4 regions of the Martinezella sp. CNPSo 3957 genome follow, and region 2 is predicted to be linked to each of the others. Evidence: predicted binding sites of a transcription regulator. Region 2 holds the regulator's gene; each other region holds the start of a gene.
What was found. The regulator PhoB, encoded in region 2, activates phosphate uptake and scavenging genes when phosphate is short. The targets are predictions, from matches to a motif close to TGTCATNNANCTGTCAT.
Positions count from the first base shown of each region.

Region 1: AC13QE_RS27715 (DUF1045 domain-containing protein) is a predicted target of PhoB. The motif match lies at 1,225-1,241, and genes of this name have one in related genera.
Region 3: AC13QE_RS09745 (acid phosphatase) is a predicted target of PhoB. The motif match lies at 1,472-1,488, and genes of this name have one in related genera.
Region 4: phnC (phosphonate ABC transporter ATP-binding protein) is a predicted target of PhoB. The motif match lies at 3,098-3,114, and genes of this name have one in related genera.

Region 1 is NZ_JBXSOU010000017.1:34,786-39,442, reverse strand. It holds gene phnE (phosphonate ABC transporter, permease protein PhnE) at 1-1,199, shown strand, start outside; gene AC13QE_RS27715 (DUF1045 domain-containing protein) at 1,389-2,075, shown strand; gene AC13QE_RS27710 (alpha-D-ribose 1-methylphosphonate 5-triphosphate diphosphatase) at 2,091-3,230, shown strand; gene phnN (phosphonate metabolism protein/1,5-bisphosphokinase (PRPP-forming) PhnN) at 3,227-3,832, shown strand; gene polA (DNA polymerase I) at 3,911-4,657, opposite strand, start outside.
Region 2 is NZ_JBXSOU010000005.1:120,849-125,505, forward strand. It holds gene AC13QE_RS14315 (aspartate aminotransferase family protein) at 1-172, opposite strand, end outside; gene AC13QE_RS14320 (hypothetical protein) at 171-470, shown strand; gene AC13QE_RS14325 (GcrA family cell cycle regulator) at 597-1,133, shown strand; gene phoB (phosphate regulon transcriptional regulator PhoB) at 1,224-1,907, opposite strand; gene phoU (phosphate signaling complex protein PhoU) at 1,939-2,652, opposite strand; gene pstB (phosphate ABC transporter ATP-binding protein PstB) at 2,704-3,519, opposite strand; gene pstA (phosphate ABC transporter permease PstA) at 3,535-4,657, opposite strand, start outside.
Region 3 is NZ_JBXSOU010000003.1:267,920-272,576, forward strand. It holds gene AC13QE_RS09740 (ABCB family ABC transporter ATP-binding protein/permease) at 1-1,398, shown strand, start outside; gene AC13QE_RS09745 (acid phosphatase) at 1,528-2,226, shown strand; gene AC13QE_RS09750 (phosphatidylserine decarboxylase) at 2,533-3,231, shown strand; gene pssA (CDP-diacylglycerol--serine O-phosphatidyltransferase) at 3,354-4,214, shown strand; gene AC13QE_RS09760 (hypothetical protein) at 4,542-4,657, shown strand, end outside.
Region 4 is NZ_JBXSOU010000017.1:41,101-45,757, reverse strand. It holds gene AC13QE_RS27760 (alpha-D-ribose 1-methylphosphonate 5-phosphate C-P-lyase PhnJ) at 1-273, shown strand, start outside; gene phnK (phosphonate C-P lyase system protein PhnK) at 270-1,046, shown strand; gene phnL (phosphonate C-P lyase system protein PhnL) at 1,056-1,763, shown strand; gene AC13QE_RS27745 (DapH/DapD/GlmU-related protein) at 1,760-2,377, shown strand; gene AC13QE_RS27740 (pyridoxamine 5'-phosphate oxidase family protein) at 2,472-3,026, shown strand; gene phnC (phosphonate ABC transporter ATP-binding protein) at 3,251-4,105, shown strand; gene phnD (phosphonate ABC transporter substrate-binding protein) at 4,201-4,657, shown strand, end outside.

The DNA of each region.
Region 1 (4,657 bases), on a different contig from region 2:
TGCCGAAAGTCATTTCGGAAGCACGCTGGGAACGCGTCGGCATCTACCTCAGCGAATGGGTGAGCTATGACGTGCAGCCGGAGTTCCGCATCTCCGGCGACAAGATCACCATCAAGTATCCGCGTTTTTCGCCGCTGGGCGACAATCCGAATCCCGACTGGGTGAAGACCAACCCCGATGGCAGCATGACGGTTTCCGTCAGCGGCACGAGCCGCACGGTAACCGTCACCAAGACGCAGGCCATCGTGACGGCGCATGGCATCACAATTCCGATCGATATTGCCGGCGATGTGCCGAAAATCGTCGGCTCCGAGCCCGTTCCCAGCTGGATGACGGTCTATGACGACAATATCCTGGTCAATCTCGGCTTTGCGGGCGATGCCAGCATTTCCACCGACCGCGTGAAGATCCGCAAGCGCTTTCTCGGCTGGGCCAACTTCGTCTTCGATACGCATTCGCCGTTCTTCGACAAGCCGGCGAGTGAGGTCATCAGCCTGATCGTTTCAGGGCCGCGGCTGGACCCTACGCAATCCAATCTCTCGCTGGCATTCGACAATGTCTGGAACAATAGCGCATGGCAGCACGGCGACGTCTGGACCAAGCTGTTCCAGACCATCGTTATGGCTTTTCTCGGAACGTTGCTCGGTTCGCTCGCGGCATTCCCGCTCGCCTTTCTGGCGGCCCGCAACATCACGCCGAACCGGTTGCTCAATCAGGTGCTGAAACGCCTCTTCGACTTCCTGCGTTCGGTGGACATGCTGATCTGGGCATTGTTCCTGACCCGCGCCTTCGGCCCCGGCCCGCTTGCCGGCAGCGGCGCGATCTTCCTCACCGAGACAGGCACGCTCGGTAAGCTCTACTCCGAAGGCCTGGAGAATATCGACAACAAGCCGCGCGAGGGCGTGAAATCTACCGGTTCGCCGACCATTCTCGTGCATCGCTATGGCATCGTGCCGCAGATCGTTCCGGTCATCGTCAGCCAGACGCTCTACCAGTGGGAATCCAACGTGCGTGGCGCGACCATCATCGGCGCCGTCGGCGCGGGCGGCATCGGCCTCAAGCTTTGGGAGGCGATGCGCACCAATTCCAACTGGGAAAACGTCGCTTACATGGTGCTGCTGATCCTCATCGTCGTCTTCCTTTTCGACGCTGCATCCAACGCCTTGCGCTCGCGCCTGATGGGCACGCGAACGAAATAAAAATGATCGGGAAAAAATCGTTTCCCATCATCATTCTGTCACGGGAATCCGGTAGCGCAGGCCGGCAAGACCGTAACGGTCAGGCCGGCTTTAGCCGGATTCGAACCGTTGCTGCCTTGCTGCTCTTGCGGTTTGAAGCAAATCACCCAACAGTGTCCGGCGCAGCCGATTTTTCCAAGGAATGCAGCCTTGCGCTATGCTCTCTACTTCACGCCGCCAAAAGACGATCCGTTGACATCGCTTGCCGCTCGCTGGCTTGGCCGCGACGCTTTTTCCGGTGAGATTTTTTCCGACAAGGCCATGGGTCCGCTGCCGGAAGGCCATGCCGAATTGACGGCCGATCCGCGCCGCTACGGCTTTCATGCCACGCTGAAGGCGCCGTTCGAGCTGGCCGCTTCGGTGACCGAGCGCGATCTCCTCGAAGTTGCCGCCGAATTCGCCGGGCAGGCCAAGGCTTTCACCATTCCGGAGCTGGTGCTCGGCCAACTCGGTCATTTCTTCGCGCTCGTGCCCAGCGCCGTTTACGAGCCGTTACAGGATTTCGCTTCACGCGTGGTCAAGACCTTCGAGCCTTTGCGCGCACCGCTTTCAGACCATGACATCGCAAGGCGTAAGCCGGAAGGCTTGACGGAGGCGCAGCGCGCCAATCTGCTGCGCTGGGGCTATCCTTATGTCAATGACGAGTTCCGTTTTCATATGACGCTGACGGGACGCGTTCCGGCCGAACGGCAGGCCGAGATGCACGAGGTGTTGCGCGAACGTTTCGCCGAGCATACCGGCAAGCCGCTCGATATTTCCGGCCTCGCCATCTTCGTCGAAGAAGAGCGTGGTGCTCCCTTTACCGTCCGTTCCTGGCTGCCGCTTGCCGGCGCCTAATATGAAAGAGCCGATATGACCAAAGAAACCGTCCTTTCCAACGCCCGCATCGTCCTCGAAGACAAGATCATCGAAGGTTCCGTGCTGATCCGTGACGGTCGCATTGCCGCCATCTCCGAAGGCAAGTCCGATATCGGCGAGGATTTCGAGGGCGATTTTCTGATCCCCGGGCTGGTCGAACTGCATACGGACCATCTGGAAGCGCATTATTCCCCGCGCCCGGGCGTTCGCTGGAACAAGACGGCGGCGATCCAGGCGCATGATGCCCAGATCGTCACCTCGGGCATCACGACCGTATTCGACTGCCTGCGCATGGGCTCGGACGAGGATGGCGGATTCGAAAAGGGCGAGATGCGCGACATGGCCGACGCGATCCAGGCGGCCCAGCGTGAAGACCGCCTGCGCGCCGATCACCTGATCCACCTGCGCTGCGAAGTCTCTTCTGACAATGTTCTCGACCACTTCCAGGATTTCGAGAAGGACCCTTACGTGCGTCTGGTCTCGCTGATGGACCACGCGCCGGGCCAGCGCCAGTTCCAGACGATGGATCAGTACATCTTCTACTATCAGAAGAAGCGCGGGCTCAGCGACGAGGCCTTTGCCAAGTTCGTTGCCAAGCGGCAGGAAGAATCGGCCAAGTATGCCACGCCGCATCGTGACGCGATCTCCAAGGTCTGCGCCGAACGCGGCATAACGGTCGCCAGCCATGACGATGCAACGCTCGCCCATGTCGACGAAGCCATCAACTACGGCGTTCGCCTGGCGGAGTTTCCGACCAGTATCGATGCCGCCAAGGCTTCCCACGGTGCCGGCATGAGCGTGCTGATGGGCGCGCCCAATATCGTGCGTGGCAAGTCGCATTCAGGCAATATCGCCGCACGCGACCTCGCCGAACTCGGCGTACTCGATGTGCTTTCCTCCGATTACGTGCCGCTCAGCCTGTTGCATGCGCCCTTCATCCTCGCGGACGAAGTCGAGGGCATTTCGCTGCCGCAGGCGATTGCCATGGTGACGGCGACGCCCGCAAGGACCGTTAGCCTGAACGATCGCGGCCGCATCGCAGAGGGCCTGCGCGCTGATCTCGTGCGCGTCCGTCGCGATCATGGCGTTCCGGTTACGCGCTCCGTCTGGCGGGAAGGACGCCGGGTGGCATGAGCGCAAGCGCCAATCTCGAGCCGGCTAATCTCGGCTTGACGGATGCGACAGCGGGCACGCTCGCTGTCGTCGTCGGCCCGAGCGGCGCCGGCAAGGATACGCTGATGAACCTGGCCGCCCGACATTTTGCCGGCCGGCCGGATGTCCACTTCGTTCGCCGCGTCATCACGCGCGATGGCGATGCGGGCAACGAGGACCACAGAAGCGTTTCCGAAGCGGATTTCGATGCGATGGAACAGGCCGGCGCCTTCGCCGTCTCCTGGGAAGCCCATGGCCTGAAATACGGCATTCCGGCCGACGTCTTCGATGAGCTTGCGCAGGGCCATCTGGTGATCGCCAATGGCTCACGCTCGGCGCTGTATCACTTCCAGAGCGCATTTCCACGTCTGAAGGTCATCAACATCACGGCGACACGCGAAGTGCTGGCCGAGCGGTTGATGGCGCGTGGACGCGAGAGCCGTGAGGACGTGCTGAAGCGGCTGGAAAGAAGCTCGCTGACCGTTGAGGGCAGCTACGACGTCGCCGATATCGACAATAGCGGCACGCTCGAAGAAGCGGAACGCGCCATTATTTCGGTACTGGAAACGCTGATTGGGAAATGAAGTCGGACAATCTAGCACTTAGCCTGACGGCTAAATGCTGATTTTGCTTTCCCGCACGCCAGGGGCGGATAGGCAGCCTCAGTGCGCCTCATCCCAATTGTGAGCAGCGCGCGCATCGACCTTCAGCGGCACAGCCATGTCGACCGCCGGCATGGCGGCGTTTTCCATGACCGAGACGATGATCGGCGTGGTGCGCTCGACATCGGCATCCTCGACTTCGAAGATCAGTTCGTCATGCACCTGCAAGAGCATGCGCACACGATCGCCAAGCCCGGCTGCGGCCAGCGCCGGCTCCATCTTGATCATGGCGCGGCGGATGACATCGGCGGCAGAACCCTGGATCGGCGCATTGATCGAGGCACGTTCGTTGAAGGCGCGGACGGAAGGATTGGACGAACGGATTTCGGGGAAATGGATGCGGCGACCGAAGATCGTCTCGACATAGCCTTTGTCGCGCGCCGCCTGCTTGGCACCCTCCATATAGTCGCGGATGCCCGGGAAGCGCTCGAAATATTTCTTGATGTAGTCGCCAGCTTCCGAGCGCTCGATCGAGAGCTGGTTCGCCAGACCGAAGGCGGAAATGCCGTAGATGATGCCGAAGTTGATCGCCTTGGCGCGGCGGCGCACCTCGCTCGGCATGCCATCCACCGGCACGCCGAACATTTCGGAGGCCGTCATCGCGTGAATGTCGACACCGTCTTCGAAGGCCTGCTTGAGCTGCGAGATATCGGCGACATGCGCCAGCACGCGCAGTTCGATCTGGCTGTAGTCGGCGGAGACGAGCTTGTGGCCCGGCGTCGAAATGAAGGCCGTGCGGATCTTGCG
Region 2 (4,657 bases):
TCAGCTCGGCGACAAGATGGGGATGAGCATGACCGAGCGAATTGACCGCGACGCCGGCTGCGAAATCGAGGTAGCGTTCGCCATTCTCAGTGACCAGCCAGACGCCCTCGCCTCGCTCGAACCGCAGCGGAGCGCGCAAGTAGGTGTCGTAAAGCGGCGTGGTCTCGGCCATGGCCATATCTCCTGATCACAACTTTAAGGACCGATCGCTTCCATTTGATGAAACGGGTCCGAAAAAATCAAAAATGCCGCCTTGCGGCGGCTTGGGCACTATTGATGTTTTGCACCGCGATGTCAACAAAACTGCCGTTTTAGCAGGTGCGAGAAAACGCTTGCCGGCAAAAGAGATGCATCGGGCGGCGCCTATGGCAGAAATGCCACGCCCGGACAGCAAGTTGGGGAAAACCTCGAAATCGATTCCTCAAGATTCCCGCGACTCTTGTCACGGAGTCAGCCTCACACTAGGTTAAAAACCAATTGCTAGACTGCATGCGGCGGAACTAGTCACCACAATTTTAGAGCGTTTCGCGCCTCGATACCATGCGAGGCAATGGTGAGGGATTCTGCCATCGGAAACGCGACAGCGGAGACAGGGCATGAATTGGACAGACGAACGCGTCGAGAAGCTGAAAAAGCTATGGTCCGAAGGATTGAGCGCCAGCCAGATCGCTGCGCAGCTCGGTGGCGTGAGCCGTAATGCCGTTATCGGCAAGGTGCATCGCCTGAACCTCCCCGGCCGAGCGAAGGCGGGCGGCACGACAACCGCAGCGCGCACGCCGAAGCGCAGCGCAGCGGCACCTCGCGCTGCGACCTACGGATCGCGCGTTGCTACCCGCACGGTGGTTGCCCGCCAGCAGGGCGCAACCATGCTGAAGGAAGAGATCGAGATCGATTCCGTCAATGAAATCCAGTATCGCCCGGCATCGAACGTCGTCGTTCCGATCTCCCGTCGCCTCGGCCTGACGGAACTGACGGAGCGTACCTGCAAGTGGCCGGTCGGCGATCCGCTGAAGGACGATTTCCATTTCTGCGGCAACGAGAGCCCAGATTCGTCGCCTTACTGCACCTACCATCAGCGCCTGGCCTACCAGCCGGTGCATGAACGCCGTCGGCCAGCGCAACCACGCGGCTGAGACGCGCCATCGATGAGATAAAAGAAACGGGCCCTGGGGCCCGTTTTCTGTTTCCGCCGCTATGTCGAATGCCTGATCGGGTATCCCCGCTCAGGCCTCCATGGAGTAGCCCGCGCCGCGAACGGTGCGGATGACATCCTGCATATTGGAGAAATTGAGCGCCTTGCGCAGGCGGCCGACATGGACGTCGACCGTGCGTTCGTCGACGTAGATATCGTGACCCCATACGCCGTCGAGCAGCTGCGAACGCGAGAAGACGCGGCCCGGCGAGGACATCAGGAACTCCAGCAGGCGGAATTCCGTGGGCCCCAACCGCACTTCGCGGCTCTTGCGGTGGACGCGATGGGTTTCGCGATCCAGCTCGATATCGCCGCAGCGCAGCACCGTGGAGAGAACCTCCGGGCGGGCACGCCGCAGCATCGCCTTGACGCGAGCCATCAGCTCCGGCGTCGAGAACGGCTTGACGACATAATCGTCCGCGCCGGTCGAAAGCCCGCGCACGCGCTCGCTTTCCTCGCCGCGCGCCGTCAGCATGATGATCGGCAGACGCTCCGTCTCCGGCCGCATACGCAGCCGGCGGCAGAGCTCGATGCCGGATACGCCGGGGAGCATCCAGTCGAGGATCAGGAGGTCGGGGATGCGCTCCTGGAGACGCAGCTCGGCCTCATCGCCTCTGAGGATCGTGTCTACCTCGAAGCCTTCGGCCTCAAGATTGTAGCGCAGCAGAACGCTGAGCGCTTCCTCGTCTTCTACAACAGCAACTCTCGGAACCATGCGCCTATGGTCTCCTTTCTTCGCTTTCGGATTATTCCGTCACTGCGCCGACGGTATTGGCGGTATCGTCCTTCGGGCGCTCGCCTTCCGGCTGCGCGCCCGTCGCCATGTAATAGATCGTCTCGGCGATGTTGGTGGCGTGGTCGCCGATGCGCTCAATGTTTTTGGCGCAGAAAAGAAGATGCGTGCAGGTGGTGATGTTGCGCGGATCTTCCATCATGTAGGTCAGCATCTCGCGAAAGAGCGAGGTGTACATGGCGTCGATTTCCTCGTCGCGTTCGCGGATCGACACGGCCTTGTCCGGCGAGCGGGTCGCGTAGACATCCAGAACTTCCTTGAGCTGGCTCAGCGCCAGTTCGGAGAGATGCTCGATGCCGCGAGCGAGACGGCGCGGGACACCGGTGCCCTGCACGGCGATGACGCGCTTTGCGGTGTTCTTGCCGAGATCGCCTACGCGCTCCAGATCGGAGGCGATGCGGATCGAGCCCATGATTTCACGCAGGTCAGCCGCCATCGGCTGACGGCGGGCGATGGTGACGATCGCCTTGTCGCCGACTTCGCGCTCGGCATGGTCGAGAACGACGTCGTCGGAGATGACCTTCTGGGCCAGGGCAGTGTCGCTGTTGACCAGCGCGCGTACGCTATCGCTAACCATCTGCTCTGCCAGGCCGCCCATTTCAGCAATGCGGCGCGTCAGGAACTTCAGGTCTTCGTCATAGGCAGAGAGAATGTGAGTGGAGACCATTTTTCTATCCTCAAGGTGAACTGTGTGAAATGAGCCGCGCGCCTGACATCATCAACCAAAACGGCCCATGATGTAATCCTGCGTGCGGAAATCGTCGGGATTGGTGAACATCTTATCGGTGTCGTTCTCCTCGACCAGGTGGCCGAGATGGAACATTGCGGTACGCTGCGAGACGCGGGCTGCCTGCTGCATGGAATGCGTCACGATGACGATGGTGAAATTCTCCCGCAGCTCGTGGATGAGATCCTCGACCTTGGCGGTTGCGATGGGATCGAGCGCCGAGCATGGCTCGTCCATCAGGATGACCTCCGGACTGACCGCGACGGCGCGGGCGATGCACAGACGCTGCTGCTGGCCGCCGGACAGGCTCGTGCCGGCATCATGGAGCCGATCCTTCACCTCGCCCCAGAGACCGGCCTTCTGAAGACTGCTCTCGACGATATGCTCGAGATCGGCCTTTGAGCGATGCAGGCCATGGATGCGCGGACCATAGGCGACGTTCTCATAGATGGACTTCGGAAATGGGTTGGGCTTCTGGAAGACCATGCCGACGCGGGCGCGCAACTCCACCACGTCGATGCTGTCGTCGTAGACATCCTGATCGTCGAGCGTGATCTTGCCGGTGACCCGGCAGGTCTCGATCGTATCGTTCATGCGGTTGAGGCAGCGCAGGAAGGTGGACTTGCCGCAACCGGAAGGGCCGATCAAAGCCGTGACCGTATTCGCGCGGATCTTCAAATTGACGTCAAAGAGCGCCCGCTTGTCGCCGTAGAACACAGAAACGTCCTGGCCGATCATCTTGTAGGGGATCGTCATCATCTTCCTGGACAATGCTTTTTCGCTGGCGGCTTCCGTCATCATGTTCATTTCGTGCGCCCTCCCTTACCAGCGCCGCTCAAAGCGGCGGCGCAGCAGGATGGCGCCGATGTTCATCGCGACGAGGAAGAAGAGAAGCACGATGATGGCGCCGGACGTCCTTTCGACAAAGGCCCGCTCGGCTTCGCTCGCCCACATGTAGATCTGCACCGGCAGCGCCGTCGAAGGTTCGAGCGGCGATGCCGGATAGTTGGCGACGAAAGCGACCATGCCGATCAGAAGCAGCGGCGCAGTCTCGCCAAGCGCGTGCGCAAGCCCGAGGATCGTGCCCGTCAGAATGCCCGGCATCGCAAGCGGCAACACGTGATGGAAGACCATCTGCATGCGCGATGCACCAAGACCGAGCGCCGCGCTGCGGATCGACGGCGGTACGGCCCGCAGCGCCGAGCGTGTGGCGATAATGATCATCGGCAGCGTCATCAGGCTCAGCACGAGACCGCCGACCAGCGAGGCAGAGCGCGGCAGTCCCATCATGTTGATGAAGACCGAGAGACCCAGCAGGCCGTAGACGATCGATGGGACGGCCGCGAGATTGTTGATGTTGACCTCGATCAGGTCCGTCAGCCGGTTCTTCGGTGCGAACTCCTCCAGATAGATCGAGGCGGCGACGCCGACCGGCAAGGCAAGCACGAGAACGGTCAGCATCAGGTAGAACGAGCCGATCAGAGCGACGCCGAGCCCGGCGGCTTCGGGTCGGCTCGAATTGCCCGACAGGAAGAGACCGCTGTTGAAGGCCTTGTAAAGCGCACCGCTTTCGCTGAGTTGCTTCATCCAGGCGACCTGGCGGTCGGATATCTTGCGATCCTTCTCATCGACCGTCAGATCGATCTGGCCCTTGTTGGCTGAATCGATATTGGAGCTGGCAAGGAAGGTGACGTTCTGCGTCGTCCCTATGATCGAGGGATTGGCGACGACCCTATCGCGCAGCGCGATCCTGGCACTGTCCGACACCATCGCCGTTGCCTCGCGAACGAGAGCGCGATTGGCCGGATCGATACCAAGCGCCTTCACCAGTGCATCGCGCACCAGTACCGGGTAGTTGGCAGCGATCAGAACCTTCGGATCGCTGGCGCGCTTGGCTGCAGGGTCGATCACCTTCTCGGTGAATTCGATCGGCAAGGTGATCGAT
Region 3 (4,657 bases), on a different contig from region 2:
AATACGTTTCCGACCTTCATCGAATTCCTGCTGACCGCCATCATCTTCTGGCGCGGCTACGGCTTTTCCTATCTCGCAGTCACGGCCGTCACGGTCTGGCTCTACATCTGGTTCACCGTCAAGGCGAGCGACTGGCGCATCTCCATCCGCCGGACGATGAACAACAGCGACACCGACGCCAACACCAAGGCGATCGATTCGCTGCTGAACTTCGAGACGGTCAAATATTTCGGCAACGAGGAGATGGAAGCCAAGCGCTTCGATCAATCGATGGAACGATACGAAAAGGCGGCCACCAGCGTCTGGACGTCACTTGGCTGGCTGAACTTCGGTCAGGGTCTGATTTTCGGCCTCGGCACGACAGTGATGATGGTCATGTCCGGCTGGTCGGTCCTCAACGGTCAACACACGGTCGGTGACTTCGTCTTCATCAATGCCATGCTGCTGCAGCTCTCCGTGCCGCTCAACTTCATCGGCTTCGTCTATCGCGAAATACGCCAGGGCCTGACCGATATCGAGGAGATGTTCGATCTGCTCGAGGTCAAGCCCGAGGTGGTCGATGCGCCTGACGCCAAGGAACTTGTCATCGGTAATGGCGCGATCGCGTTCAAGGACGTGCATTTCGCCTATGATCCGGCCCGGCCGATCCTGAAGGGCATTTCTTTCGAAGTTCCGGCCGGCAAGACCGTCGCTGTCGTCGGGCCTTCAGGCGCCGGGAAATCGACCCTGTCGCGCCTACTTTATCGTTTCTACGATGTGCAGAGCGGTACGATCACCATCGACGGCCAGGATCTGCGAACCGTGACGCAGAAGAGCCTGCGTAAGGTCATCGGCATGGTGCCGCAGGATACTGTGCTTTTCAACGACACCATCGCCTACAACGTCCGTTATGGCCGGCCGGGCTCAAGCGAGGCGGAAGTGACGGCGGCCGCGGAGATCGCGCAGATCGGCGACTTCATCCGCCAATTGCCGGAAGGCTTCGAGACCAAGGTCGGCGAACGCGGCCTCAAATTGTCCGGCGGCGAGAAGCAGCGCGTGGCGATCGCGCGCACCGTTCTTAAATCGCCGCCGGTTCTGATCCTCGACGAGGCGACCTCTGCGCTCGACACGACGACCGAGCGCGAAATACAGGCCGCCCTCGATGTCGTCTCCAAGAACCGCACGACACTTGTGATTGCTCATCGTCTGTCGACCGTCATCGGCGCGGATGAAATCATCGTGCTGAAAAGCGGTGTGATCGCCGAGCGCGGCACACATGCCGAACTGCTGGCACGGAACGGGCTTTATGCGTCCATGTGGAACCGCCAGCGCGAGGCGACGCAGGCCGAGGAGCATCTGAAGCAGGTGCGCGAGAACGACGACCTGGGCGTTATCGACCGGCTGGCGCCGGCGAGGTGAAAAACTGCGGATGCATTGAATTATGTCCCCACGGCAACGTCGAGTGCATAGTGTTTATGCACCGATTGCTGTCACGAGACTGAGATGACAGCTTGCTAGGTACGAGGGTCTTTTGAACGGAGCCCCCAAATGCGTACTTTTGCCAAAGCTTTAAGCCTGTTGCTCGTCGTCGGCCTGGCCTCGCCGGTTTTCGCCGAAGATGCCAAGCCTTTCGCCGATGCCAAGGAGATCAACCTTCTCGATCTGTTGCCTCCGCCACCCGCCAATGATTCCGCGCAGATGAAGGCGGAGCTCGGCGAAATCCTAACGATTCAGGTGACCCGCACGCCGGAAATGGCGGCTCGCGCTGTGGCCGATGCCGAAGAGAACGTCTGGCGCTTCTCCGACGTCATCGACAATCCGAAATTCACCAAGGAAAGCCTGCCGAAGTTTTCGGCCTTCTTCGATCGCGTCGTCGAGACCGAAGGCGCCGTCGTCGATCCAGCCAAGGACGTCTGGAAGCGTCCGCGCCCGCATCTCTACAGTGATCTCGTCAAGCCGATCGTACCGCTCTCCAAATCCGGCTCGTATCCGTCCGGCCACGCCACGGTCGGCACGCTGATGGGCATCGTGCTCGCGAACATGGTACCGGAGAAGCGCGCCGTCATCATGGCGCGTGCCTGGGAATACGGCCATAATCGCATCGTCGGCGGCATCCACTACGCCTCCGATATCGAAGCTGCCCATATTGCGGGTACCGTCATCGCCGAAACCATCATGACGCATGACGACTACAAGACCGAGTATGAAGGCGCCAAGGCTGAGCTACGCGCCGCCCTCGGCCTCTGATTTCCTGTCGACCGACGCAGAACATAGGAGGCCGCCGTCATCGGCGGCCTTTTCATTGCGTCCTACAGGGGTTTCTACAGGCTACACTTTTCAACTCCGGGGAACGTTGGCATCTTGCTCGACACGGATTGCGTTGAGGACGAGCGTGCGAAAGCATTGCCCATGACAGAGTTTGCCTGTAGTCACGCTCGACTGGTATTCAGAGCAAGACCGCTTATCTTGTTCTCATTCTTTTGACTGGCATGATCTTGACGGAGAACCGGAGCCTGGTTCCTGGCGGGAATGCCCTAACGGAGTAGGCCATAGATGAGCTTGATGAACAGCGTACGCAATGTCATCGTTCCCGTACACAAGGAAGGCTATCCCTTCGTTGCAGGTTTCTTCGTCGCGTCGCTGGTGCTCGGTTGGATCTTCAAGCCGCTCTTCTGGATCGGCCTGATCCTGACGCTGTGGTGCGCCTATTTCTTTCGCGATCCCGAACGCATGACGCCCCAGGACGATGATCTGGCGATATCGCCGGCCGACGGCAAGGTTTCGAGCGTGCAGATGGTGACGCCGCCGGCCGAGCTCAACCTCGGCAGCCAGCCGATGCTGCGTATCTCGATCTTCATGAACGTCTTCGATTGCCATGTGAACCGCTCGCCGATGCGCGGCCGCATCACCAACGTCGCCTATCGCCAGGGCAGCTTCCTCAATGCCGAACTCGACAAGGCCAGCGAACAGAACGAGCGCAACGGCCTCGTGATCGAAACGAAGCATGGCGAAATCGGCGTCGTGCAGATTGCCGGCCTCGTTGCCCGGCGCATTCTTTGCTTTGTCCATCCGAACGAGCCGCTGGATGCCGGCGAGCGCATCGGCCTCATCCGCTTCGGCTCGCGCCTCGATGTCTTCCTGCCGGAAGGTGCTTCGTCGCGCGTTGCCGTCGGCCAGCGGGCGATCGCCGGCGAAACCGTCATTGCCGAATTCGGTTCGGCCAAGGGCGCAACCCTTAGCCGCCGCAGCTGAAGCCGAGAGTATTTCCGCCCTAAACGGAGGTACGGAAATACTCTACACCATTGTTTTCACGCAATTTCGGACGCAAAGCTGCTTCGCACTTTTGCTGGAATTGCTCTAGGAACACGAGCGAGATGAAGACGCCTTTTCCGCCTTTCGAGCCACACGGGCCTAATGACGAAGCGCGCGGACCGCGTCTCCGGGAAATTCCGTTGCGGCTGATCGTGCCGAACATGATCACCGTGCTGGCGATCTGCTCGGGCCTGACGGGCATTCGTCTCGCTTTCGAAAATCGCTACGAACTCGCCGTCGTGGCCGTGCTGGTCGCCGCCTTCCTCGACGGCATCGACGGGCGCGTCGCGCGGCTGATGAAGGCCACCTCGAAGTTCGGCGCGCAGATGGATTCGCTCGCCGATATCGTCAACTTCGGCGTTGCGCCGGCGCTCGTCGTCTATGTGTTCCTGCTCGACCAGGCCCGCTCGCTGGGCTGGATCGCGGCACTGATCTACACGATCGCTGCCGGGCTGCGGCTCGCCCGCTTCAACGTCATGGCCGAGCGCGAGCACAAGGCCTCCTGGCAGTCGGAATATTTCGTCGGCGTCCCTGCGCCTGCCGGCGCCATGCTGGTGCTGCTGCCTGTTTATCTCGGTTTTCTCGGCCTGACGCCGGACCGCACCTTCGCCTTATGGGGTGCAGCCTACACCGTCCTCATCGGCTTTCTCCTGGTCAGCCGTCTGCCGGTATGGTCCGGCAAATCGGAAGGCAATGGCGTAAGACGTGATCTGGTGCTGCCGATCATGCTCGGTCTTGTCGTCTATGTCGCGCTGCTGATGAGCTATACGTGGCATGTCATGGTCGTGACCGTCGTCATCTATTTGCTGTCCCTGCCCTTCGGTGCGCGCTCCTGGGCGAAGAAATACGGCACCTACACCATTAACGGCCCCGCCGATCCCAATGTCGATGACTCCAACGACGACATAGGCCGGCATATCTAACGACGGCATATTAAATCGCCGCGCGGCAGCCCTTCGGCAGCTTCGCTGCGCTGCAACCACAAGTCTGCAAGTCTTCCTTATCAATCAAAGACATGGTGATCGCTCAGCGGCGCAATGGGGAGCCGGCGCGGCGCGATATTTCCGCAGATTCAAACGTTGCGGCAGTGCGGATTCTACACGAGGTTTTGGCGCTAATCTCTCGAAATATGGTCGTTGTTTACAAAAGCTGATTGGAAAACGCCTTCGATTTGTCATGATTTGCGACAAAAACCGCTACTCGACTGTGAATCGAAAAATGCTCCAGGGGAGCATGGTGAGGAGTGAAACATGACGCAGAAGAAAGACCAGCCGGCACAACCGCAGGCAAAGATCGACCCCAGTAAGCATTATCGCCCGCTGGGCCTGAAAGCCGTTCTTGCAGCACATCTGATGCTGAAGACGAA
Region 4 (4,657 bases), on a different contig from region 2:
CTGTTCGGCGCCGGCCGTGAGAAGCGTATCTATGCCGTGCCGCCCTACACCGAAGTCGTCAGCCTGGATTTCGAGGACCATCCCTTCGAAGTGCAGCGCTTCGACAAGCCCTGCGCGCTTTGTGGAGCCGAGCAGGTCTATCTTGACGAGGTGATCCTCGACGACAAGGGCGGACGCATGTTCGTCTGCTCCGATACCGATTTCTGCGAAGACCGTCGCGCCCACGGCCATATCGGCTCGATGCTGGCACCCAACCAGGAGGCTGCCGAATGAGTGACTCACCCCTTCTGAAGGTCAAGGACGTCTCGAAATTCTACGGCAGCCGCATCGGATGCCGCGATGTGTCCTTCGAGCTCTGGCCCGGCGAAGTACTGGCCATTGTCGGCGAGTCCGGTTCCGGCAAGACGACGCTGCTCAATTGCATCTCGACGCGGCTGCTGCCGACGACGGGCAGCGTCGAATACCACATGCGCGACGAGACCTATCGCGATCTGTTCCGCATGAACGAGGCCGAGCGGCGCTTCCTGATGCGCACCGACTGGGGCTTCGTGCATCAGAACCCGGCCGATGGCCTGCGCATGACGGTTTCCGCCGGCGCCAATGTCGGCGAGCGGCTGATGGCGATCGGCAACCGCCACTACGGCAATATCCGCAACACCGCCATCGACTGGCTGGAGCGGGTCGAGATCGATGCCGACCGCATCGACGACCAGCCGCGCGCCTTCTCGGGCGGCATGCGCCAGCGCCTGCAGATCGCCCGCAATCTGGTGACCGGCCCCCGCCTCGTCTTCATGGACGAACCGACCGGCGGCCTCGACGTGTCCGTGCAGGCCCGCCTGCTCGACCTCGTGCGTGGCCTCGTCAACGATCTCGGCCTTTCGGCCATCATCGTCACGCACGATCTCGCGGTCGCCCGCCTCCTGTCGCATCGCATGATGGTGATGAAGGACGGACAGGTGATCGAACACGGTTTGACCGACCGGGTGCTCGACGATCCGCGCGAACCCTATACGCAACTGCTGGTCTCTTCGATCCTGCAGGTCTGAGGAACAAACATGGCAACCCCACTCGTCGTTTCCGAAGTCTTCAAGAGCTTCACCATGCATCTGCGCGACGGCATTCGCCTGCCTGTCGTCGCCGATGTCTCCTTCTCCGTAGCCGCGAGCGAATGCGTCGTGCTCGGCGGTCCGTCCGGCATCGGCAAGAGTTCGCTGCTGAAGATGATCTATGGCAATTATGCCGTCGACAGCGGCCAAATCCTTGTTACTCACCGGGACAGGATCGTCGATCTCGCCACTGCCGATCCGCGCACCGTACTCGATGTCCGTCGCCAGACCATGGGCTATGTCAGCCAGTTCCTGCGCACCGTGCCGCGCGTTGCCGCCATCGATGTGGTTGCCGAGCCGTTGCTCAGCCGTGGCGTGACCGTGAGCGAGGCCCGCGACAGGGCCGCAGAACTGCTCGCACAACTGAACTTGCCGAAGGAACTCTGGCAGCTGCCGCCTGCCACCTTCTCCGGCGGCGAGCAGCAGCGCGTCAACATTGCGCGCGGCTTCATCACCGACCACGCCATCCTGCTGCTCGACGAACCAACGGCGTCGCTCGATGCCCGCAACCGGGCCGTTGTCGTCGACATGATCGAGCAGAAGAAGGAAGCCGGCGTCGCACTTCTCGGCATCTTCCATGATGAGGAAGTGCGTGAAGCCGTCGGCAGCCGCATTCTCGACGTCTCGCAGTTCTCGCCGCGGAAGGCTGCCGCATGAGCCGCAAATTGGGCGAAACGCCCTTCATCAGCCCTTCGGCGAGCGTCAGCAATTCGACGCTCGGCCGCTATACCGAAGTCTCCGACCGCTGCCGTATCGATGAAGTCGAGATCGGCGACTATTCCTATATCATGCAGGACGGCGCGGTCTGGTGCGCGACGATCGGCAAGTTCGTCAACATCGCCGCCGCCGTGCGCATCAACGCCACCAACCATCCGACATGGCGCGCCACGCTGCACCACTTCACCTACCGCGCCGCCGACTATTGGCCGGATGCCGATATGGAGACCGATTTCTTCACCTGGCGGCGGGACAACCGGGTCGTCATCGGTCACGACGTTTGGATCGGCCATGGTGCCACCATCCTGCCGGGTGTGACGGTCGGCAATGGTGCCGTCATCGGGGCGGGCGCGGTCGTTTCCAAAGATGTCGCGCCTTACACGATCGTCGGCGGCGTGCCGGCCAAGCTGATCCGCGAACGCTTCACCGCCGAAGTCGGTGCGCGCATGGATCGACTTGCCTGGTGGGATTGGAATCACGACCGCCTGCGCACGGCGCTTGCCGATTTCCGCGCCCTGTCTGCGGAAGAGTTTTTGGATCGCTACGACGCCTGAGGACGCTTTCTACCCTCATCAGGCTTGCGAGGCGGTGACAAGCGATCCAGCTTTCAGATGATCCTTGCAAGGACGGGATCGAGAGGAGTTCTTCATGGCAAAGCAATTTTCCAGCATCGACGACCGGCTGCGCGATTTCATCGCGCGGCAGCACATCTTCTTCACGGCATCTGCGACATCGGCGTCCCGGGTCAATGTTTCGCCCCGCGAAACACTGTGCCTGCGCATCATCTCCCCAAATACCGCCATCTATCTCGACCGCACCGGCAGCGGCAATGAGACATCGGCCCATATGAAGGCCGACGGTCGGCTGACGCTCATGTTCTGCGCCGTCGAAGGGCCGCCGATGATCCTGCGCCTCTATGGCCGCGGCCGGATCATCCATCGCTCGACACCCGAATATCGGGAATTGCTGCACGATCACTATGCGGGCGAAGAGCCGCTCGGCGCACGGCAGATCGTATGGCTGGACTTCGATCTCGTGCAGACCTCCTGCGGCTTCGGCGTACCGCTCTTTTCCTATGAAGGCGAGAGGCCGAGCCTCGACCAGTGGGCCAAAGCCAAGGGTCCTGATGGCATTGAAGAATATCGGCGCGAGAAGAATAGCTTCAGCATGGACGGCCTGCCGACGGGCATGTTTGACGGCTAAACATAACGGAAAGCTCTCAGCCGGCTAATCTTGCAAAAACGACGGGAATTGTAACAGCAGTTACATAAAACTGACATCGGAGCTTCATGAAGCGGGACTAATCGGTTGCCTTGTGATTGGCGCCGACCCCGTCGAAACTCCCTTCGAGGCAGGGGCATGCGCCCATTCTTAGCACCGGTACCGCTGAAATTTCTGCAGCCCGGCAGCCGCGAAAGGGAAGCACTATGTTCGAACTCAGGAATGTCTCGCGCCGGTTTGGAAACAAGCTCGCTGTCGATTCCGTGACTTTGGACATACCGCAGGGACAGATGGTCGGCGTCATAGGCCGATCCGGTGCCGGCAAGTCGACTTTGCTGCGCATGATCAATCGCCTCGCCGATCCGAGTTCCGGTTCCATCCATTTCGCCGGCACCGAGGTTTCGAAGCTCAGCGGCCGTGCGCTGCGCAGCTGGCAGCGCGATTGCGCCATGATCTTCCAGCAGTTCAACCTCGTTCCGCGCCTCGACGTGCTTACCAACGTCATGCTCGGCCGCCTCAACCAGCGCTCGACGGTACTGAGCCTGCTGTCCGTCTTTTCCCGTGAGGAACGCATTGAAGCCATCGCGGCACTCGAGCGCCTCGGCATCGAGCAGACGGCTCTGCAGATGGCCGGCACGCTTTCCGGCGGCCAGCAGCAGCGCGTCGCCATCGCTCGCGCCCTGATGCAGCAGCCGAAGATGATGCTGGCCGACGAGCCGATCGCCTCGCTCGATCCCCTGAATGCCAAGATCGTCATGGATGCGCTGCGGGATATCAACGAGCGCGAAGGTATCACCGTCATCACCAATTTGCATACGCTGGATACGGCGCGCAATTACTGCGAACGCATCGTCGGCATGGCAGGTGGCAAAGTCGTCTTCGACGGCAAGCCGACCGATCTGACGGCAGCCGCCGTCAAGGAAATCTACGGCACCGACAAGGACGGCGCCGGCATCGACGAGACTATGACGTCGACACCCATCAACATCGCCGATCCGGCCGCCCAAGCCGCGGCGACTGAATCTGCCGGCCCGCAACCGCTGGCACTGGCCGGTCTCTGAGAGGGACGGCCGGGATCGAAGGCCCGCGTCAAGGGCGCATTTCTTCTATCAGACCGAAGACATCCGGGGACACCGGTTAATCAGGAGACGAACCCATGTTGAAGAAAGCACTCTTTGCCGCTACGGCGCTCGTTGCGCTCGCAGTCGGCGCTGCTGCCAACGCCGCAGATCTCAAGGAATTCCGCGTCGGCATTCTCGGCGGTGAAAACGAAGCCGACCGCCTGCGCAACTACGCCTGCCTTTCAGATCACCTGAAGAAGGAATTCGGTTTCGAGAAGGTTTCGCTGTTCCCGGCTGCCGACTATAACGGCGTTATCCAGGGCCTGCTCGGCGGCACGCTCGACTTCGCAGAACTCGGCGCTTCCGGCTACGCAGCCGTCGCCATCAAGGACCCGAAGGCCGTTACCCCGATTCTGACCACGCAGCAGACCGACGGTGCGACCGGCTACTATTCGATCGGCCTCGCTCTCAAGTCCTCCGGCATCAAGACGATCGCCGACGCCAAGGGCAAGAAGCTCGGCTATGCCGATCCGGACTCCACGTCGGGCTACC